Marinobacterium aestuarii: one gene and its partner. The protein of the gene in region 1 interacts with the protein of each later gene in a pairwise test. Links are inferred from orthologs where the notes say so. Each region holds a gene or a part of one and is shown in the gene's direction. Other genes may lie near its edges.

Evidence for each region.
Region 2: the proteins of A8C75_RS12845 (region 1) and def interact in binary tests that used the Escherichia coli proteins (3 or more experiments, as listed by UniProt). The link is inferred for Marinobacterium aestuarii from one-to-one orthologs.

Annotation. Positions count from the first base shown.
Region 1 is NZ_CP015839.1:2,930,325-2,941,727, reverse strand. What follows is about bases 4,659-7,523. They hold A8C75_RS12845 (aspartate-semialdehyde dehydrogenase), read left to right. Parts: upstream 4,659-5,515; coding sequence 5,516-6,532; downstream 6,533-7,523. Other genes in these bases: A8C75_RS12840 (FimV/HubP family polar landmark protein), read left to right, coding at 6,732-7,523; asd (aspartate-semialdehyde dehydrogenase), read left to right, coding at 4,659-5,410. Outside these bases: A8C75_RS12870 (LysR family transcriptional regulator), read right to left, coding at 1-863; leuC (3-isopropylmalate dehydratase large subunit), read left to right, coding at 1,030-2,451; leuD (3-isopropylmalate dehydratase small subunit), read left to right, coding at 2,470-3,117; leuB (3-isopropylmalate dehydrogenase), read left to right, coding at 3,127-4,209; more of asd, read left to right, coding at 4,298-4,658; more of A8C75_RS12840, read left to right, coding at 7,524-9,590; tRNA pseudouridine(38-40) synthase TruA, read left to right, coding at 9,595-10,440; A8C75_RS12830 (phosphoribosylanthranilate isomerase), read left to right, coding at 10,492-11,118; trpB (tryptophan synthase subunit beta), read left to right, coding at 11,132-11,403.
Region 2 is NZ_CP015839.1:18,343-29,596, reverse strand. Bases 1-2,716 are described here. They hold def (peptide deformylase), read left to right. Parts: upstream 1-957; coding sequence 958-1,476; downstream 1,477-2,716. Other genes in these bases: rsmB (16S rRNA (cytosine(967)-C(5))-methyltransferase RsmB), read left to right, coding at 2,516-2,716; fmt (methionyl-tRNA formyltransferase), read left to right, coding at 1,554-2,519; A8C75_RS00115 (LysM peptidoglycan-binding domain-containing protein), read right to left, coding at 1-798. Also shown: more of rsmB, read left to right, coding at 2,717-3,814; Trk system potassium transporter TrkA, read left to right, coding at 3,837-5,213; A8C75_RS00090 (TrkH family potassium uptake protein), read left to right, coding at 5,228-6,676; A8C75_RS00085 (lysophospholipid acyltransferase family protein), read right to left, coding at 6,766-7,656; glyQ (glycine--tRNA ligase subunit alpha), read left to right, coding at 7,854-8,825; glyS (glycine--tRNA ligase subunit beta), read left to right, coding at 8,822-10,903; A8C75_RS00070 (DMT family transporter), read right to left, coding at 11,151-11,254. UniProt on the Escherichia coli protein: Removes the formyl group from the N-terminal Met of newly synthesized proteins. Requires at least a dipeptide for an efficient rate of reaction. N-terminal L-methionine is a prerequisite for activity but the enzyme has broad specificity at other positions.

The DNA of each region.
Region 1 (11,403 bases):
AGTTCGCGCAGCATTTCCACAAAGCGGAGGGCGGCATTCGACAGTGTTCGATCGCGGTGATAGATGTAGCCCAGCTGGCGCACTATGGGGGCCGATCCCAGATCCAGCACCTTGAGGTCGTCATCAATCAGTGACTGCGGCAGCAGGCTCCAGCCCAGACCAATGCTGACCATCATGCGAATGGTGTCCAGATAGTTGGTGGACATGCCCACGTGCAGCGCCAGATTGTGCTGTTCAAACTGCTGGGTCACCAGTTGGCGGGTAAAGGTGCTGCTGCCGGGCAGTATGGCACTGTAGTGTGTCAGTTCCTGTAGCGACAGCGCTGTTCTGGTGGCCAGCGGGTGCTCTTTGGCAACGACGTAGTGCAGTGGGTCTTGCCAGATGGTCTCAGAGCAGATGCTGGTGTGTGGGTTGGGGGAGAGGGTAATCAGCGCGAGCTCCAGATCACCCTTCAGAATGCCTTCAAAAGCCCGTTCGGACTCATCGAACTTGAGCTCCAGCGTTACCGCGGGGTAGCGCTGGCGATAGGCCTTCAGGATCGGGGGCAGGCGATGCAGGCTGATGTGATGGCTGGCGGCCAGGCTCAGGGGGCCTTGCACCTCCCCGGATAGATTGCCGATCATGCGTCTGGCATCGTCCAGTTCCAGCAGGACCCGGTTGGCGCGGGGCAGCAGCGCGCGCCCGGTTTCGGTCAGGCTGATATGGCGGCCGATGCGATCGAACAGGCGGGTGTCAAGCTGCGCTTCCAGCAGTGAAATACGTTTGCTGATCGCTGACTGAGTCAGAAACAGCTGGCTTGCGGCCTGGGAAAACGAGCCGGTTTGGGCGACGCAGACGAAGGCCTGCAGGGTGTGTGTATCCATGGATCCTGCTCGTAATAGACTGCTTGTCAGTTTATGTATTCCTATTTGGAATTCAAACTATAAAAATAATGAATTTGTTTTGTGTGAATCCCTGGCATAGGATGCGTAAATGTCGCTGCGGGTGAGTCCTGCAGGGAGTTGTCAGCCGATTTGGGAGGAGCGATAAATGGCCGGTAAAACGCTGTATGACAAATTGTGGCAAGACCACCTTGTACGCCAGAACGATGATGGCAGTGCGCTGATTTATATTGATCGCCACCTGTTGCACGAAGTGACATCGCCCCAGGCGTTTGAAGGTCTGCGCATCGCCAACCGCAAACCCTGGCGTATTGATGCCAACCTGGCGACACCTGACCACAACGTGCCGACCACGGAGCGCTCCAGTGGCGTCCAGGGCATCGCTGATCCTGTGTCGCGCATTCAGGTGCAGACGCTGGACGACAATTGCGAGGCTTTCGGCATCACCGAATTCAAGATGAATGATCTGCGCCAGGGCATTGTGCACGTCGTTGGCCCGGAGCAGGGCGCAACCCTGCCGGGCATGACCGTGGTCTGTGGCGACTCCCATACGTCGACTCACGGCGCCTTCGCTACACTGGCGCACGGTATTGGTACCTCCGAGGTTGAGCATGTGCTGGCAACCCAGTGCCTGATCACCAAGAAAATGGACAACATGCTGGTGCGTATTGATGGCCAGCTGGGCACCGGCGTGACCGCCAAGGATGTGATCCTGCATGTCATCGGTGTCATCGGCACCGCGGGCGGTACGGGCTATGCCATTGAGTTTGGCGGTTCGGCCATGGCTGGCATTTCGATGGAAGGGCGCATGACGATCTGCAACATGGCGATCGAGGCCGGTGCGCGTGTGGGTCTGGTGGCCTGCGACCAGGTTACGATCGATTACGTCAAGGGACGGCCCTATTCGCCCAAGGGGAAAAACTGGGATCTGGCGGTTGAGGCCTGGAAGGACCTGGTATCCGATGCCGATGCGCAGTTCGATGCGGTGGTTCAGGTTGATGCGGCCGATATAGAGCCGCAGGTTACCTGGGGTACATCGCCGGAAATGGTCACCGGTGTCAGTGGCAAGGTGCCCAATCCTGAGGCCCAAACCGATGTCACCAAGCGTGAAGGCTACAGCCGCGCGCTGCAATACATGGGGCTGCAGGCGGATCAGGACATCACCACGATTCAGCTGGATCGGGTATTTATCGGTTCCTGCACCAACTCGCGCATTGAAGATCTGCGAGAGGCAGCTGCCGTTGTTAAAGGCCGCAAGGTCGCTGCCACCCTGAAGCAGGCGCTGGTGGTGCCGGGTTCCGGTCTGGTCAAGGCGCAGGCCGAGGCTGAAGGTCTGGACAAGGTATTTATCGATGCGGGTATCGAATGGCGTGAGCCGGGCTGTTCCATGTGTCTGGCCATGAACCCCGACAAGCTGGGCGCGGGCGAGCATTGTGCATCGACCTCGAACCGTAACTTCGAAGGGCGTCAGGGCTTTGGGGGTCGGACCCATCTGGTCAGCCCGGCCATGGCGGCAGCAGCAGCCATTGCCGGTCATTTTGTGGACGTGCGCGAGCTCGTCAAACACTAAGCGCGAAGGAGACCCACTATGAACAAGTTTAATTTGCATCAGGGCATCGTCGCACCGATGGACCGTGCCAATGTCGATACCGACCTGATTATTCCCAAGCAGTTTCTGAAGTCGATCAAGCGCAGCGGCTTTGGCCCCAATCTGTTTGACGAACTGCGTTACCTCGATGAAGGTCAGCCGGATCAGGATGTGAGCCAGCGCCCGATCAACCCCGACTTTGTGCTTAATCAGTCCCGTTACAAAGGTGCCAGCGTTTTGCTGGCCCGCAAGAACTTTGGTTGCGGTTCAAGCCGTGAGCACGCGCCCTGGGCGCTGGAAGATTTCGGTTTTCGCGCCATTATTGCGCCGAGTTTTGCCGACATCTTCTACAACAACTGCTTTAAGAACGGCCTGCTGCCGATCGTGCTGGATGAGTCCGTGGTGGATGAGCTGTTTGTCGAAGCTCAGGCAACCGAAGGCTATGAGCTTGCCATCGACCTGGAGCGCCAGGTGGTCCGCAAACCTGACGGCAGTGAAATCGAATTTAACATTGATGGCTTTCGCCGGCACTGCCTGCTGAACGGGCTGGACGATATTGGCCTGACGCTGCAGTATGCCGATGATATTCACGCCTATGAAGCGCGCCGCGGTGCGGCAGCGCCCTGGCTGTTTGATACTACGAAATAGGAAGTTCGCATGAGCAAGAAAGTTCTGATTCTGCCCGGTGACGGTATTGGCCCGGAAATCGTGCGCGAAGCGCGCAAGGTGCTCAGCTGCGTAAACAGCCAGTTTGACCTGGGGCTCGAAATCGACGAACAACTGGTCGGCGGTGCCGCCATTGATGCCACGGGCAAGCCTCTGCCGGATGAAACTCTGGCGGCGGCCAGGGCGGCGGATGCGATTCTGCTAGGCGCCGTCGGTGGGCCCAAATGGGACAGCATCCCGGACTTTGCCATTCGCCCGGAAAAAGGTCTGCTGGGCATTCGTTCTGCACTGGGTCTGTTCGGCAACCTGCGTCCGGCCATTCTCTATCCGCAGCTGGCCCATGCCTCCAGTCTCAAGCCTGAGGTGGTTGCAGGGCTCGATATCCTCATCGTGCGCGAGCTGACCGGCGGTATCTATTTTGGCCAGCCCCGCGGTGTACGCATCAAGGAAGGCGGTGTGCGTGAGGGCTTTAACACTTACGTCTACGACGAGAATGAGATCCGTCGCATCGGCCGTGTGGCGTTTGAGGCGGCGCGGGCGCGTAACAAGCGTCTGTGCTCCGTCGACAAGGCCAACGTGCTGGAAGTCACGGTGCTGTGGCGTGAGGTCATGATCGAGCTGTCGGCCGAATACCCGGACGTTGAACTGTCGCACATGTATGTGGATAACGCCGCCATGCAGCTGGTGCGTGCGCCCAAGCAGTTTGATGTTATGGTGACGGGCAACATGTTCGGTGACATTCTGTCGGATGCGGCGGCCATGCTGACCGGCTCCATTGGCATGCTGCCCTCGGCCTCGCTGGACGTAAACGGCAAGGGCATGTACGAGCCTTGCCATGGTTCTGCGCCGGATATTGCCGGTCAGGGTATCGCCAACCCGTTGGCAACCATCCTCTCAGTCGCTATGATGTTACGTTACTCTCTGGCGGCGCCGGAAGCTGCGGATAAAATCGAGGCGGCGGTGAGTCAGGTGCTGGATCAGAATCTGCGTACTGCAGACATCATGTCTGCCGGCATGCAGGCGGCCAGCACCTCAGAAATGGGTGATGCTGTGTTGCGTGCGCTGAACGCCTGACCGGCGTCCCTTTTCAGGGCAGCCAAAAGCCAGCCTGACACAGGCTGGCTTTTGTCGTTGGTTATCTTTCCAATCAGTGGGGAAAAGAATGAAACGTGTAGGTTTTGTAGGTTGGCGCGGAATGGTTGGTTCTGTGCTGATGCAACGCATGAGGGACGAGCGGGATTTCGATCAGATCGATGAGCCTGTGTTCTTCACCACTTCTCAGGTCGGCGAAGCCGGCCCGGATATTGGCAAGTCGATTCCGGCTCTGAAAGATGCTCAGGACATTAATGAGCTCAAGCAGATGGATGCGATTATTTCCTGCCAGGGTGGCGACTACACCAAGGATGTTTTCCCCCGGTTGCGTGCGGCGGGCTGGAAAGGCTACTGGATCGATGCGGCATCGTCCCTGCGCATGGATGCCGACAGTCTGATCGTGCTGGACCCGGTCAATCTGAATGTTGTCCAGGATGGCCTCAGCCGTGGCGTGAAGAATTTCATCGGTGGCAACTGCACCGTATCGCTGATGCTGATGGGGCTTGGTGGCTTGTTCAAGGCGGGTCAGATCGAATGGCTGACCTCCATGACCTACCAGGCTGCATCCGGCGGCGGCGCGCGTCACATGCGTGAACTGATCAGCCAGATGGGCATCATTCACGGCTCTGTGGCCGATCAGCTGCACCCCTCCAGCGCCATTCTGGACGTGGATCGCAAGGTGGCGGAAACGCTGCGCAGCGGTCAGATGCCCACCGATAACTTCGGTGTTCCGCTGGCCGGTGGTCTGATCCCATGGATCGACAGCCCGCTGGACAATGGCCAGACCCGCGAAGAGTGGAAGGGTTTTGCCGAAACCAACAAAATCCTGGGACTGTCGGATCGGCCGATCCCCATCGATGGTACCTGTGTGCGCATTGGCGCCATGCGCTGCCACAGCCAGGCGTTTACCATCAAGCTGAAGCAGGATATCCCGCTGGATGAAATCGAGGGCATGATTGCTGATGCCAACGATTGGGTGAAGCTGGTGCCCAACGATCGCGAACTGACCATGAGCGAGCTGACGCCCGCCAAGGTCACAGGTACGCTGTCGGTGCCGGTGGGGCGCGTGCGCAAGATGAACCTTGGTGGTGAATACCTCAATGCCTTCAGTGTTGGCGATCAGCTGCTCTGGGGCGCGGCCGAGCCGCTGCGCCGCATGCTGCGGATTTTGATGGCCGACTGATCACTGCCTTTACGCAGTGACACAATTTGAACCTGGCGCAGCGCAGCTGTCGCCGGGTTTTTCGCCAGCCCGACATGTTCGGGCTGGCCTGCTTTTGGAGATGTGATGAGTCAGACCTATAACGTCGCAGTAGTTGGCGCGACCGGCCTTGTTGGCGAGGCCATGATCGAGCTGCTGGAATCCCGGGGTTTCCCGATCGAAAACCTGTACCCGCTGGGCAGTGATAACTCTGCCGGCGGCGTGGTGTACTTTAACGGCAAGTCTCGTCGGGTAAAAAACGTTGCCGATTTTGATTTCTCCCAGGTGCAGATAGCGCTCTTCGCGGCAGGTGCTGATGTCGCGGCCCAGTACGCCCCTGTGGCGGTCGAGGCGGGTGCGGTGGTCATCGACAACAGTTCCTGCTTTCGTGATGAACCCGAAGTGCCACTGATCGTGCCTGAAGTAAACCCGGAGCGTATTCACGACCACTGTGGCATTATCGCCAATCCCAACTGCTCAACGATCCAGATGCTGGTGGCGGTCGCGCCTATCTACCGCAGCGCCGGTATTCGTCGTATCAATGTGGCAACCTATCAGTCGGTGTCTGGCGGTGGTCGCAAGGCAGTCGAAGAGCTGGCGCGCCAGACGGCGCTGCTGCTCAATGGGCAGGATATCGATGTGCAGGTTTTCCCCAAACAAATGGCTTTCAACGTGCTGCCGCAAATCGACGGTTTTGACGATAACGGTTATACGCACGAAGAAATGAAAATGGTCAATGAGACGCGCAAGATCCTCGAAGATGACGACATCGGCGTGAATCCGACCTGTGTGCGTGTGCCGGTGTTCTTTGGTCACAGCGAAGCGGTGCATATCGAAACTCGCGAGCAGATCAGTGCGCTTGAAGTGCGCGAAATGCTGCAGATGGCGCCCGGTGTTGAGGTGATTGACGAAGCGGTTGACGGTGGTTGGGCTACGCCGGTGACCGAGGCGACGGGCAAGGATGCGGTCTTCGTGAGCCGTATTCGTGAAGATATTTCCAGCGAAAATGGCATTGATATGTGGGTTGTATCGGACAACCTGCGCAAGGGGGCGGCCCTGAACGCAGTGCAGATTGCCGAGTTGCTGGTCCAGGCGGGACTGTAAAATCGGATTGAAAAGGGCTGCGGCCCTTTTTTAATGCTATTTTTTCCTGAAGGAAGTGGCCTGCAGGCTAATAAAGCGCTTCTGTCCGGTGCTTTCCTTGACCGTTTCCTACTTTATAAATAATACTCTGTTCGATATTCGGAATCGCAACTGTCTGATTTGATGGCGTAATCAGACAGTGGACAAAAGGAACAAGCAGATGTTGCGCAAACTTGCTTTAAGTCTAGCTGTAGCGGGAGTTCTGGGGGCCAGTCAGGCACATGCCTTGGGTCTGGGCCAAATCCGAATCAAGTCAGCCTTGAATGAGCCGCTCGATGCGGAAATTCAGTTGCTGCAGGTACGCGATCTGGATCCATTGCAGGTGGTGCCAAAGATGGCGGACCTGGATCAGTTTGCGATGGCGGGTATCGATCGCTCCCGGCTGCTTTCCGATGTTCAATTTTCGGTCAATATCAATCAGAACGGTACCGGCAGCATTCGGCTGACATCAAGCCGTCCTGTGCGTGAGCCCTTTCTGAATCTGCTGGTGGAGGTCAACTGGCCTAATGGCCGGCTCGTACGCGAGTATACGGTGCTGCTGGACCCGCCGGCCTTCCAGGCTGCACCCGTTGGCGGCAGTGCCACGCCTGTGCCTGCACAGGCAAGCCGGAGTAGCGTACCTGCTCCGCAGCCGGTGTTTGCGGCACCCTCGCGCGCCCGTCCGCCGGCCAATAATATCCGCAGCAACATGAATGCTCAGACCGAGGTCTTCGTTGAAACCAACGATACGCTAGGGGGGCTGGCCAAGCGTCATTCGCCCGGCGCTGGCACCAGTATCAATCAGATGATGCTGGCGTTGCAGCGCAAGAATCCACAGGCATTTCCCAGTTCCAATATCAATTTCCTCAAAGCCGGCGTAGTGCTCGAACTGCCGAGTCTGAATGAAGTGCAGGCGCTCAGTGCCCGGGAAGCCACCAATGAAGTGGCGCGTCAGATGCAGCGCTGGAAAGCAGGATCGGCGGCACCCGCGCCGAGCGCTCCGCAGGAAGATGGCTCAAAAAAAAAGCCGCTAGCCCCGGCTGATTCTCAGCCGACATCGGCTGTGGCCGATGCGGGGCAGCTGAAAATTTTAAGTGCGCCTGACCAGGGGCAGGTCGCGCCGGTGCAGGACGAAGCAGGTGCCAGCAAGGTGGTCGAAGCGCCCGTCGCTGATCCTGAAAAAGCCGAGCTGCTGCGACGCAATGAGGAGCTCGAGAATCGCCTCGCAGTGACCCAGGAGTCGGTCGACAAGATCGAACGTGACAATACTGAACTTAATGACAAACTCACCGCCATTTCGCAGCAGATGGAAACCCTGCAGCGCCTGTTGGAACTCAAGGACCAGCAGCTGGCTGCGTTGCAGGATCAGCTGCAGCAGGTTCAGCCCGTCGCGGCAGTGCCTGCAGCGCCCGCCAAGGCGACCCCTGAGAGCCCCTCTGGTCTGGTTGAAACTATATTGCAAACGCCGGCCTACATGGCGGGTCTGGGGGCGGTCATCGGCGGCTTGCTGGTGGGGCTGCTGGCCCTTGGGCGCAAGCGGCGTGAAGATGATGAGGTGATTGAAGACGCTGCTGAAGAGGCACCTGAGGCGCCGGCGTCCAAGGCCGGCGATGCGCCAGACAGCGCGCTGGCAGGTGGCGCTGTTGCTGCAGCAGCGGGTGCAGCAGCGGGCGCAACGGCTGTCTGGATTGCTGACGAGGAGCTGGATCAGGACGCCCGTGATGCCAAGGCGGAATTCGAGGCTTCCCATGCCAGCGTAGCGGATGATACGGACGATTTTGATCTGGACCTGGATCTGGAACTTGCCGACGAGATGCAGACGGCACCGGCCGCCGCAGTCACCGCAGTTTCGTCCGATCGGCCGTTGTTCGACGACGACGAGTTCGACCTGAGCCTGGATACGGACTTCGAGGAAGACATGCCGGTTCAGGATCAGATCGCCGGGGTTGATGACGACTTCGATGAAAGTCTGGATGATTTGCTCGGGCCTGCCAACGGCGATGAGGCCGATGCCGAACGGGCTGATCTGCGCTCGGGCATGGGGCAGCTGGGAGGCGAGGTTGAAGTCTTTGATGAGCCTGAAGACACGCTGGAAAGCCTGGGGCTCGATTCGGTGATTGCGGGCAGCAATGTCCCCAAGTCGGCGGAAGAGGAAGTCTCTGACTACCGTCCGGGTGACAAGGTCGACGCCAGCGACAGCGATACAGAAACAGAGAGTGACGAGCTGGATTATCGCCTTAACCAGGTCGCACCGCTGGATTTGTCGCAGGATGATGACTTGATGGATCTGACAGCGGGGTCGGGCGATGCGCACGCAGCCAGGGCTGAAGAGGGCGCCGAGTCTGTTTCCGAGGTCGAGTTCTCCAGCGCTACTGCACAGGGGCAGGACGCTGAAGGTTTTGCTGCTAAAAGCGTTGAAGCTGCAGAGCTCGAGGCGGCCATTGATACTGCCCCAAACAGTGACGCCGCTGCACCTGCAGAGGATGCGCTTGAGTTCGAACTGGACGATGAACTGGTGTTCAATCCGCCAGAGGCGAGCGATGCAGAGCAGGCTGAGCTGGCCGAAGAGGCTGTTGCAGGCGAGCCGCTGGATGAGCTAGATGCCCTGCTGGCGGAAAATCTGGATGCCGATGATCAGGATGATACCGATGCCATAGTGCTGGCTGAAAATGCTGACGATGATCTGGATGCCATGCTGGCCGCGCTGGAGTCTGAATCCGGCAGTGATGCGGACGCGGATGAGATGGATGTCACCATCGACGACGAGATGGATCTGGATACCGAGTTGGAAGCGTTGCTGGGCTCAGTGGATGACGATATCGCGCTTGACGACAGCGGCGCCGATGACGAAGATCGCGGCTTCGATGACATGGGCTTCCTGGAGGGTACCGACGAGGTCGAAACCAAGCTTGACCTGGCCCGCGCCTATATCGATATGGAAGACCGCGACGGTGCCAAGGATATACTGAGTGAAATACTGAGCGACGGCAGTGACGTCCAGCAACAGGAAGCTCGCAAACTGATGGAGTCTATAGCGTAAGTTCATGAAGTCTGAAATAGAAACTACTACGGGGGCGATTTCGATCGCCCCCGTCCGTTATGCGCTCTGTGTCGAATATGCCGGCTTCGCCTACCGGGGCTGGCAGACACAGAAAACCAACAATGTGCCCAGTGTTCAGGAAACGGTGGAGAAGGCGCTTAGCCGGGTCGCCAACGAGCCGGTTAATGTCGTCTGCGCCGGGCGTACCGATGCCGGCGTCAGTGGCAGCTACCAGATCATTCATTTCGATACGACGGCCAAGCGTGATGAACGCGCCTGGGTGCTGGGGACCAATACTAATCTGCCGGATGATATCGCCATCCAGTGGGCACGCCAGATGGATGATAGTTTTCATGCCCGCTTCAGCGCCCGGGAGCGACGTTACCGCTATCTGATTCGCTCGGCTCCAGTGAAACCTGCGCTGCTGGCCCGCGGCGTGACCTGGACCCACAAAAGGCTTGATCTTGCGCGCATGAATGCGGCGGCAACATACCTGGTTGGCGAACACGATTTCACTTCCTATCGCGCCATTGGCTGTCAGGCCAAGAGTCCTGTGCGGGAAGTGCGTGTGCTGCAGGTTTACCGTGCCGGTGAGCTGATTGTCATCGATGTGCAGGCCAATGCGTTCTTGCATCACATGGTGCGCAATATTGCCGGTGTGCTCATGACCGTGGGTGCCGGCGAGGCTGAGCCCGAATGGGCGCAGGACGTGTTGCAGGCGCGGGACAGGCGCAAGGGCGGCATTACGGCGCCGCCCCATGGGCTCTATTTCGTCGATGTGCGCTATCCGGAACATTTCAAGCTGCCGCCATCGCCGCTGGGGCCCTATTTCCTGGGCGGGGCGGACTGACTTTAGCCCGGTCCTTCTGGTATTATCGTGCGTTTTCAGGAAGCCACGGTCGTGACTACACGCGTCAAGATTTGCGGTATTACTCGTCTGGATGATGCGCAGGCGGCGGTTCGGCTCGGCGCCCATGCGCTGGGATTTGTGTTTTATGCCAAAAGCCCGCGCCATGTGACACCCGAGGTAGCAGCCCGCATTATTGCGGACCTGCCCGCCTTCGTGACGACGACGGCATTGTTTGTCGATGCAAGCCCGGAATACGTGGAGCAGGTTGTGGCGACGACCGGCATAGACCTGCTGCAGTTTCACGGCAATGAGTCGGCGGATTTTTGTGCAGGCTTTGGGCGGCCCTATATCAAGGCGCTGCGCATGAAGCCAGGCCTTGATATCGTTGCTGTCATGCAGGACTATGCCGGCGCCCGGGGTATTCTGCTGGATGCCTATAGGGCCGGCGTGCCAGGAGGCACCGGCGAGGCGTTTGACTGGGCGCGCATTCCAGTCTCGGTGCGGCCGCAGATCATACTGGCGGGCGGGCTGAATCCGGACAATATTCGATCTGCCATAGCGCAGGTCAACCCTTTTGCCGTGGACGTCAGTGGAGGCGTTGAAGCGGCGAAGGGGATCAAAGATCACAATAAGCTGAAACAGTTTATCGAAGAGGTGGCACGTGCCGACAAAAGCTGAACTGGCTGCACTGATGCAGTTACCGGACGACCGCGGACATTTTGGTCCCTACGGCGGTCGTTTCGTTTCCGAAACGCTGATTGGTGCCCTCCAGGATCTGGAAAGTACCTACGAATCCCTGCGTCAGGACCCGGAGTTTCAGGCAGAGTTCGACAAGGATCTGGCGCACTATGTGGGCCGTCCGTCGCCGCTCTATCATGCCGAACGCCTGTCACGGGAAAATGGCGGCGCACAGATTTATCTCAAGCGTGAAGACCTGAACCACACCGGCGCCCACAAGGTGAA
Region 2 (11,254 bases), 2.9 Mb from region 1 along the record:
CTGGCCAATCTTGGCTACTCCGCCGAGTACCGAGAGGATCAGACCTTCAGTGCCTTCTGGCACCGCTGAAGGCTGAAACAGCGACTGGATGCGGCTTTCCTCAATGGGCAACACGCGGTCCAGCAAACGAACTTCCTCACGGGTCTTGCGCAGATCCAGCGTGATGATGTCCTTCTCCTGGGCCGGAATCGCGGTATCGGCGATCTTGAGCATTTCATAGCCCAGGAATTCGCCGGTCACAGGGTCGCGATATTCGGTAGCCGGACGATACAGCGCCTGTAGCCGCTCATCGGATTTCAGCTCGCCGCGGGCATAAACGCGATCGCCGGCACCGGCAAGTATCCGATCATTACGGCCACCGACGACATAAGGCGCATTGTTCAGCAGATCCTCGTCGGCCACCAGGTGGTCAGACAGGAAAGCGATAATGTCTTTCAGCGGAATGGCCGGAATCGCATCATCCAGTGGCGAGACCCGTGCCTTGGGACTCAGCCGGGTACCACCCGGGCGCAACGACAGGCGCGGCTGACCGTTTATCCAGCTCAGATAGATAATATCGCCCGGATAAATCAGATGCGGATTATAGATTTGCGGGTTTACGTCCCAAACATCTGGCCATTGCCAGGGATGTTGCAGAAAGCGACCAGAAATATCCCAGAGAGTGTCGCCCTTTACGACGACATATTCTGTTGGATAATTTTCACGCAGCTGAATTCTGTCTTTTCGTACTTCGGCATTGGCAACCGAAACGGTGAGAAGCAGCAGACAGGTAAGCAGTCCGCACAGCAGTTTCTTCATACCCAAATCCCTTGTTAGAACTACCCCAGAAGCGTCGCTTTTCCAGCGTGGCCGATAATATAAGGCGCAATGCAATGAGCAGCGATATCAGTATAATAGGCTGATAGCTGAATTTCGCCATTCACGGCTCACTTTGAACCCTAGTAATTATCGGACCTCATGGCCAAACTACCGATCCTCGAATTTCCGGACCCGCGTCTGCGTACCATAGCAGAATCCGTCGAAACGGTTACTGAGAATACTCGTCAGTTAATCGACGACATGTTCGAAACCATGTACGACGCACCGGGTATTGGCCTGGCGGCCACCCAGGTTAATGTGCATCAGCGCATCATCACCCTTGATGTTTCCGACGAGAGCGATGCGCCCCTGGTGCTGATCAACCCTACCTTCGAAGTACTCGATAAAGAACTTGAGCGCATGCAGGAAGGCTGCCTGTCCGTGCCCGGCTTCTATGAAAATGTCGAAAGGCCCAACCATATCCGCGTCAAGGCGCTGGATCGTGATGGCAACCCTCTCGATTTCGAAGCCCGCGACCTGCTGGCTGTCTGCATTCAGCATGAAATCGATCACCTCGATGGCAAGCTGTTTGTCGATTACCTGTCGCCGCTCAAGCGCACCCGGATTCGCAGCAAGCTGGAAAAGAAACACCGTCTGGAAGAAGGCCAGCCGGTCTAATCCGCCGCTGGCGTTTGCAAGACTTGCAGGCGGGCCCAGAGGCCCCCTGCAGATCGATTTCACAAGGGAGCCCCCCGATGCCCGAGCCGCTGAGAATTGTCTTCGCCGGCACACCCGACTTTGCCGCAGCCAGCCTGCAGGCCCTGTTTGACACCCACCATAAGATTATCGCCGTCTATACCCAGCCCGACCGTCCCGCGGGACGTGGCCGCAAGCTGACTCCAAGTCCCGTCAAGAGGCTTGCGCTGGAGCAGGGTATAGAGGTTTACCAGCCGCTTTCGCTCAAAGATGCAGACGCGCAGCAGGAACTGGCCACACTCAAACCCGACCTGATGGTCGTGGCCGCCTATGGTCTGCTGTTGCCCAAAGTGGTGCTGGAGATACCACGGCTTGGCTGCATTAATGTGCACGCCTCGCTGCTGCCACGCTGGCGCGGTGCCGCGCCCATACACCGGGCACTGCTGGCCGGTGACAGCGACACCGGCATCACCATCATGCAGATGGATGTGGGCCTGGATACCGGCGACATGCTGCTCAAGACCCAGTGTCCGATTCTGTCCGACGACAACAGCGGCGCACTGCATGACCGCTTGGCGGCGCTCGGTGCCAGCACCCTGACGCAAAGCCTCGCGGCAATCGAGGATGGCAGCATCAGCAGGGAAGTGCAGAACAACGATCAGGCCTGTTACGCCCACAAGCTTGAAAAGCAGGAAGGCAACATCGACTGGCAGCAAAGCGCAGACTACCTCGCGCGCCAGGTTCGCGGCCTGTCGCCCTGGCCGGTCGCCTTCACCCAGCTCGAGGGCACAACCCTGCGCATCTGGGCCGCCAGTGCGCAGAACAATACCCAGAGCTGCAGCAGTGACGCCTTACCCGGCACTGTGATCGCGGCAGACAAGGATGGCATTTGCATCGCCTGTGGACAGGGCACCCTTCGCATTACACGACTGCAATTGCCCGGCGGAACCCCGCTCAACAGCGCAGACATTATGAATTCCAGGCGTGAGACCTTCCGCCTGGGCACGAGGCTTGGAGCCGCATGAACCTTAGAACACTGGCCGCCCAGACACTGGCCCCCCTGCTGCTGCACCGCGGCTCTCTCAGTGCAACGCTTCCAACCTCTCTCTACACCTGCGTTCCGCGGGACCGCGCGCTACTGCAGCAACTGTGCTACGGCACCATGCGTTTCGAGCCCAGACTTGCCCTGATCGCCGAGCACCTGCTGCAAAAGCCATTTCGCGACAAGGATGCAGATCTGCAGGCACTGGTGCTGCTTGGGCTCTACCAGCTCGACCAGACCCGCATTGCCGACCACGCCGCCATCAGCGAAACCGTCGATGCCACCGAAGATCTGAACAAGAACTGGGCCCGCGGTCTGGTCAACGCCGTGTTGCGCCGCTTCCAGCGCGAGCGTGACAGCATCATGGAAACCCTGGGCGACAACCCGCGCCTGCAGTACAACCATCCCGACTGGATGATTGGCAAGCTGCAGCAGAACTGGCCCGACCACTGGCCCCAGATCATGCTGGCCAACGACCAGCCCGCGCCCATGACACTGCGCCTCAATACCAGGCTCAGTACGCGCGAAGCCTATCTCGAGCAGCTCTATATCGCCGGCATTGAGGCAACACCCGGGGCCTTCGCCGAAACCGCCATCTACCTCAACCAGCCCTGTGATGTCACCGAGCTGCCGGGCTTTGCTGATGGCCTGGTCAGCGTGCAGGACGAAGCCGCACAGCTGTCGGCCCCCTTGCTCGACCTCAAGCCCGGCCAACGGGTACTGGATGCCTGCGCCGCACCCGGCGGCAAGCTGTGTCATCTGCTGGAACACGAACCCGGTCTTGCCAGCGTGGAAGCGGTTGAGCTCGATTCACGCCGTGCCGAACGCATTCAGCAGAATCTGCAGCGCCTCAAGCTGAGCTGCACCGTCACCCTGGGTGATGCCGCCAGCGAAAAATGGTGGGACGGAGAGAGTTATGACCGCATCCTGATTGATGCCCCCTGCAGCGCCACCGGTGTCATCCGGCGTCACCCGGACATCAAGTACCTGCGCCGCAACGAAGATCTGAAGCGCCTGGCGGATCTGCAGCTGAGCATTCTGCGCAACTGCTGGCACATGCTCAGCCCGGGCGGCAAGCTGCTCTACGCCACCTGTTCTGTCTTCCCGCAGGAAAACGAGCGCTTGCTCGCCCGCTTCATCAAGGCGCAGCCGGATGTTCGCCACCTGCCCATAGAAGCGGACTGGGGCCATGCACGGCCACTGGGGCGCCAGCTGTTCCCGCAGCAAGATGGACACGATGGTTTTTACTACGCTGTACTTGAAAAACCCGCCAACTGATCAGGGCAGGCCCCGCTGACCTATGAAAATCATCCTACTGGGAGCCGGCCAGGTCGGCGGCACTCTGGCAGAAAACCTTGCCATTGAAGCCAACGATATCACCATTGTTGATACCGACAGCGCGCGCCTGCGCGAACTGCAGGATCGGCTCGATATCCGCACCATCGAAGGCAAGGCCTCCTACCCCAGCGTGCTGGAGCGCGCAGGCGCCCGGGATGCAGACATGCTGATCGCCGTCACCAACAGTGACGAAGTCAATATGATCGCCTGCCAGCTGGCCCACACCCTGTTCAATACCCCGACCAAGATTGCCCGCGTGCGTGAGCACGACTACCTGCGCAAGGAAGGGGAAATTTTCAAGAACCAGGCCATCCCGGTGGATGTTCTGATCAGCCCGGAACAGCTGGTGACCCAGCATATTCAGCGCCTCATTCAGCACCCGGGCGCACTGCAGGTGCTGGACTTTGCCGAAGGCCAGGCCCAGCTCGTGGCGGTAAAAGCTTATTACGGCGGCCCGCTGGTCGGGCGCGAAATATCCTACCTGCGCACCCACATGCCCGCCGTGGATACCCGTGTGGCCGCGATTTTCCGCCAGGACAGGCCGATTATCCCCCAGGGCAATACGGTGATCGAGGCCGACGACGAGGTGTTCTTTATCGCCGCCAAGCGAGACATCCGTTCCGTGATGAGCGAACTGCGCCGGCTCGACAATCCCTACAAGCGCCTGATCATTGCCGGCGGCGGCAATATAGGTGCCCGCCTGGCCGCCAATATCGAAAACCAGTTCCAGGTCAAAATCATCGAGCGCGGTATTCAGCGCTGCAACACCCTGGCCAAGACCCTCGAGAACACTATAGTCCTGCACGGCAGTGCCTCGGATCGCGATCTGCTGATCGAGGAAAACATCGAAGACACCGATGTTTTCCTGGCGCTGACCAACGATGACGAAGCCAATATCATGGCCTCGATGCTGGCCAAGCGCCTGGGCGCCCGTACCGTGATGACGCTGATCAACAACCCGGCCTATGTTGATCTGGTGCAGGGCGGCGTGATCGACATCGCCATTTCACCGCAGCAAACCACCATAAGCGCGCTCTTGACCCACGTTCGCCGCGGCGATGTGGCCGCCGTGCACTCGCTGCGTCGCGGCGCCGCCGAAGCCATTGAGGCCGTCGCCCATGGTGACAGACGCAGCTCCAAGGTGGTGGGGCGGGCCATCGAGGATATAGATCTGCCCCCCGGCACGACCATAGGCGCCATCATCCGAAACGACGAGGTTCTGATCGCCCACGATGATGTCGTGATCGAGAATGGCGACCACGTCATCCTGTTCCTGGTAGACAAGCGCCGTATCCGCGACGTTGAGCGCTTGTTCCAGGTTGGTCTCGCCTTTTTCTGAGCGGCTAGCACCCTATGCGCTATAGAGTCATTCTAAAAATTCTCGGCATTCTGCTGATGATATTCAGCATCACCATGCTGCCTGCGCTACTGGTGTCCTATATCTACGAGGATGGGGCACACCAGTCCTTCGTGGCAGGCTTTGCCATTACACTGCTCACCGGCTTCTTTCTCTGGCTGCCGGTACACCGCGTGCGGGAGGACTTGCGCACCCGCGACGGTTTTCTGATAACAGTACTGTTCTGGACAGTGCTGGGGCTGTTCGGGGCCGTCCCCCTGATGCTGGCGGACTACCCGCATTTGCGTGTTGTGGACGCGGTATTCGAGTCCGTCTCGGGGCTCACCACCACCGGCGCCACAGTGATGACCGGCATCGACTGGCTGCCCCCCTCGATTCTGTTTTACCGCCAGCAGCTGCAGTGGCTGGGCGGCATGGGGATCATAGTGCTGGCCGTGGCGATACTGCCAATGCTGGGCATCGGTGGCATGCAGCTGTACCGGGCCGAAACGCCTGGGCCTGTAAAGGACTCGAAACTCACCCCGCGCATCACCGAAACAGCCAAGGCCCTCTGGTATATCTACCTGTCGCTGACGATCGCCTGTGCGCTGGGTTACTGGCTGGCGGGCATGACCCCCTTCGATGCCATTGCCCACAGTTTCTCGACCGTCGCCATCGGCGGCTTCTCGACCCATGACGCCAGCATTGGCTACTTCGACAGCCCGCTGATCGAAGGCATCGCGATCTTTTTCATGCTCCTGTCGGGGGTCAACTTCGGCCTGCACTTTTTCGCCTGGCGCCAGCGCTCGATCCGTCATTACTTCCAGGATCCGGAGTTTCGCTTCTACCTGACGCTGCTCGGCGGCACCGCCCTGATCACCTTTATGGTACTGGCGCTGACGCAAACCTACGCCGTTAACGAAGCCCTGCGCCGGGCGGTATTTATGGTCGTATCCATTGCCACAACCACCGGTTTCTCCACCGCGGACTTCGCCAACTGGCCGGTCATGCTGCCGTTTCTGCTCTTCATTACCGCCTTCGTCGGCGGCTGTGCGGCGTCCACCGGCGGCGGCATGAAGGTTATCCGCATCCTGCTGATCCTCAAGCAGGGTTACCGCGAAATTCAGCGCCTGGTACACCCCAGCGCAATCATCTCGGTCAAGGTGGGCAACAGGCCCATCTCTGACCGGGTGCTGGAAGCTGTCTGGGGATTTTTCTCAGTCTACCTGCTGGTATTTGTACTGATGCTCCTGGCGCTACTGGGCACAGGACTGGATCAGGTCACCGCCTGGTCGGCGGTGGGCGCCACGCTGAACAACCTGGGCCCGGGTCTGGGGGATGTTTCGGTGCATTTTGGCGGCCTCAACGACACCGCCAAATGGATCCTGTGCTTTGCCATGCTACTCGGACGTCTTGAGGTCTTCACACTGCTGGTGCTCTTTACCCCCATCTTCTGGCGCCGCTAAAACAACACAGGGGCCGCAAGGCCCCTGTGTTGTTCAAAGTGCAATAAAAACAGATTCGAAGCCGCGCACGCCGCCCCCTTACGCCCCTATCAGTACCGCTTGGGCTGCCCCGCAGGGCGACTGCTGAAACGACGGTACTCCCACTGATACTGGCTGGGCAGGGCACGCACACAGGCCTCTACCGAGCGATTCATCGCAGCGGCGGCCTGCACCAGGTCCGGATTGTCCAGCCCGGCCTCGGCTTCGCGAAAATACACCTTGAACCCCTCACCCTTGGGCAACCGCTCGGCGTAGCCACAGATAACCCTGGCCTTGGTTTGCCGTGCCAGCTGCGGCAGCAGTTTCATGGTAAGCGCATCGACCCCGAAGAAGGGCGCAAAGACTCCGCTCTGATCATCCGGCTCCTGATCCGGCAGGATACCCACCATCTCTGTACGTTTGAGCGCCTTCATGACCATGCGCACACCCGAGGCGTTGGCCGGCGCCATGCGCGTGCCCAGACGCGCACGCATGCGCTTGACCAGATCATCCATCAGTTTCAGGCGCGGTGGCTTGTACATGGCCGTAAACGGATAGCGCTTGGACAGGTACAGATTCAGTACTTCCCAGTTCCCCAGGTGAGGTGCAATCAGGATGATGCCCCGGCCCGCGGCCAGGGTCTCGATGATCAGCTCTTCGCCCTCAACCGAACGAATATTTTTCAGGCTGCGCTGCGGCGACCAGAGCCAGGACATGCCCATCTCGGCCAGGGAACGACCGGTTTCGGCCAGGCTCGCAGCGATGAGTTTTTCCTGCGCCGGGGCATCAAGCTCGGGAAAGCACAGTGCAATGTTGCGCCGCGTATTGCCGGCCAGTTTGCTGTTTGGCTTGTTCAGTTGCCGGCGACCAAACCAGGCGCCCAAAGACTGGGCCCATTTAAGCGGCAGCAGTGCCAGCACGCCGAGCACCAGTATGGCTAAAACAGCTCTTACTTTGTCCAATGCAATGCCCATCCCAAGCGTTGTTCCCAGAGTCGCACAGTATATCGAATATCACGCAGCCTGCGGCACCGACGACAGTGTTCATCGGTTTTGGCTGCAACCCGGCATTTTCACAATCACTCAGAGGGCGCTGCGCCTCGGACGCGGCGCTTTTCGTGTATAATTTCGCTCTAATTTTGGCCAACCGACTATTAAAGATGGTGATCTCCGTGACCGAAAAGGTGACCTCAGACGTCAGCACCTTCCAGGGTTTGATCCTGGCTTTGCAGCAATACTGGGCAGAGCAGGGCTGCGTAATTATTCAGCCGCTGGATATGGAAGTTGGTGCCGGCACCTTCCATCCGGCGACCTTCCTGCGTGCCATCGGCCCAGAGTCATGGCGCTCCGCCTACGTTCAGCCCAGCCGCCGTCCGACTGACGGCCGCTATGGCGAAAACCCCAACCGCCTGCAGCATTACTACCAGTTCCAGGTCGTCATCAAGCCGTCACCGGACAACCTGCAGGAGCTGTACCTGGGCTCGCTGAAACGCATGGGTCTGGATCTCAATGTGCACGACGTGCGCTTTGTCGAAGACAACTGGGAATCGCCCACCCTCGGCGCCTGGGGTCTGGGCTGGGAAGTCTGGCTTAACGGCATGGAAGTGACACAGTTCACCTACTTCCAGCAGGCCGGCGGCCTGGAGTGCTATCCGGTCACCGGCGAGATCACCTACGGTCTCGAGCGCATCGCCATGTACCTGCAGGAAGTCGACAGCGTCTACGACCTGGTCTGGGCGCGTCATCCCGACGGCAGCGTCGTGACCTACGGCGACGTCTACCACCAGAACGAGGTGGAGCAGTCGACCTACAACTTCGAACACGCCGACGTTGATACCCTGTTCGGCAACTTCGATTTCCACGAGCGCGAATGCAACAAGCTGCTGGCGCTGGAAACACCGCTGCCGCTGCCAGCCTACGAGCAGGTACTCAAGGCATCCCATACGTTCAACCTGCTGGATGCCCGCCATGCGGTGTCCGTTACCGAACGTCAGCGCTACATACTGCGTGTGCGGACCCTGGCCCGTGGCGTTGCCGCTGCCTATTTCAACGCCCGCAAGGCGCTGGGCTTCCCTCTGGCAGCGCCTGATATTCGTGCAGAAGTACTCGCCGCCTGCGAGGAGTCGAAATGATGACCCAAGATTTCCTGTTTGAACTGGGCACCGAAGAGCTGCCCCCCAAGGCACTGCTGAAACTTTCCCAAGCGCTGGAAAGCGAAATCCGCAAGGGCATCGAAGCGGTACTGGGCCAGGGCGCCGCCGAGCTGCTCAAGCCCGCCGTTTTTCGCTCCTTCGCCGCCCCGCGCCGCCTCGCGCTGCTGATCAAACAGCTGTGCACCGAAGTCCCGGCCAGCGAATTTTTCGTGCAGGGTCCGCCGGCCCGAATCGCCTTCGACGCCAGTGGCGCACCCAGCAAGGCACTGGAAGGCTTTGCCCGCAAGTGCGGCACCAGCGTTGATCAGCTGACCGAGATGGACGGCAAGATGTGCTTTCGCCAGCTATCCGCCGCAACCCCACTGACCGAAGCGCTGCCGGCGATTATTCAGCAGGCGCTCGACAAGCTGCCGATCCCCAAGCGCATGCGCTGGGGTGCATCCCGTACCGAGTTTGTGCGCCCGGTGAAATGGGTTGCCCTGCTGTTCGGTGACCAGGTGCTGGACTGCGAAATCATCGGTCTCAAGGCTGGCCGCACGACCCGTGGTCATCGCTTCCACTACAACCAGGAAATCGAGCTGAGAGCCCCGGCAGATTACGAGCAGGTACTGCAGGAGCAGGGCTACGTTATCGCCGACTTTGCCAAGCGCCGCGAACTGATCCGCAGCCAGCTGCTGAGCGAAGCCGCCAGGATCGGTGGCCAGGTTGTGATTGACCCTGCGCTGCTGGACGAAGTCACGGCCCTCAACGAGTGGCCCGTAGCCCTGACCGGTCGCTTCGAGGAACGCTTCCTGGCGGTACCGTCCCAGGCGCTGATTTCGAGCATGGCGGACAACCAGAAGTACTTCCATCTGCTGGACGCGAAAGGGCAGCTGATGCCGTACTTCATTACCGTGGCCAACATCGAATCGAAAGATCCGCAGCAGATCATCCATGGCAACGAAAAGGTCATTCGACCGCGCCTGGCCGATGCCGCCTTTTTCTTCGAGAATGACAAGAAGACCACCCTGGCAGAGCGTTGCGACAAGCTCGAGTCCATCGTCTTCCAGAAGGACCTCGGCAGCCTGTATGCCAAGACAAAACGCGTCGCCCATCTGGCAGGCTTTATCGCCAGCTGTATCGGCAGTAACCCCGAGTGGGCAGAGCGCGCAGCCCTGCTGTCCAAGTGCGACCTGGTAACCGAAATGGTGCTGGAGTTCCCCGAACTGCAGGGCCTTATGGGCTATCACTATGCGCTCAACGACGGTGAGCCGATGGACGTAGCCCTGGCGCAGAACGAGCAGTACATGCCCAGGTTCGCCGGCGACGAACTGCCCGAAAGCCTCACAGGTGCGGCTGTGGCCATCGCCGACCGACTCGATACCCTGACGGGTCTGTTCGGTATCAATCAGCCGCCAACCGGCTCCAAAGACCCCTTTGCCCTGCGCCGCGCCACTGTCGGCGTATTGCGCATCATGGTTGAGAAGGAACTGGATCTGGATCTGAGCGAGCTGCTCAAGGTTGCCGCCGACGGCCACGCCAGCCTGCCGGCCCGTGACGGGCTCGAGGAGCGAGTACTGGACTTCATGCTGGACCGTCTGCGTGCCTGGTACGAAGATCGTGATATCGCGGTTGAGACCTTCCTGGCCGTGCACGCCCTCAGGCCGACCCGCCCACTGGACTTCGATCGCCGCGTACGTGCCGTTGCCCACTTCCGCACACTGCCCGAAGCCGATGCGCTGGCTGCGGGCAACAAGCGCGTCAGCAACATCCTCAGCAAGCAGGAGTCACAGGGTAACGCCGCTGTCTCCGAATCCCTGCTGCAGGAAGCCGCCGAGAAGGAGCTGTTCTCCCGCGTGCAGGCCATGCAGCTAGAACTGCAGCCGGCCTTCGACAGCGGTGATTATCAGACAGCGCTGGAGCAGCTGGCTGATCTGCGCGGGGTTGTCGATCGCTTCTTCGAAGAGGTGATGGTCAACGCCGACGACGAAGCCGTGCGCAACAATCGTCTGGCATTGCTGGCGCAGCTGCGCGGACTCTTCCTGGGCGTCGCTGATATCTCGGTCATCGGCAGCTAAATACGGCGGCTGTACCGGTCAGACAAAACCCGCCATTCGGCGGGTTTTTCTTTTTGAGGCGCTTACTTGGGAGCTGGAGTGCAGGGTCTTGAGTACCGAGCGCTGAAAAAAACACCTCAGCCAGCACAAAGGTTCCACGTGGAACATCTGCGCCTGATCACCTTCAGTCACCGCTTGCCCACTTTATACACCCGCAATCCAAGGTTTCGACTGGACGAAACGGCGGAGGCTGCTTGCCTGAAACTTATCAAGTATGGGCGCCAGACCTTGGCAGCCGGCACAACCATGGCAAGGTCACCCAGCTCTGTGGCAGATTGCCAACCACCGACCCCAGTATCACCAGCCCAATAC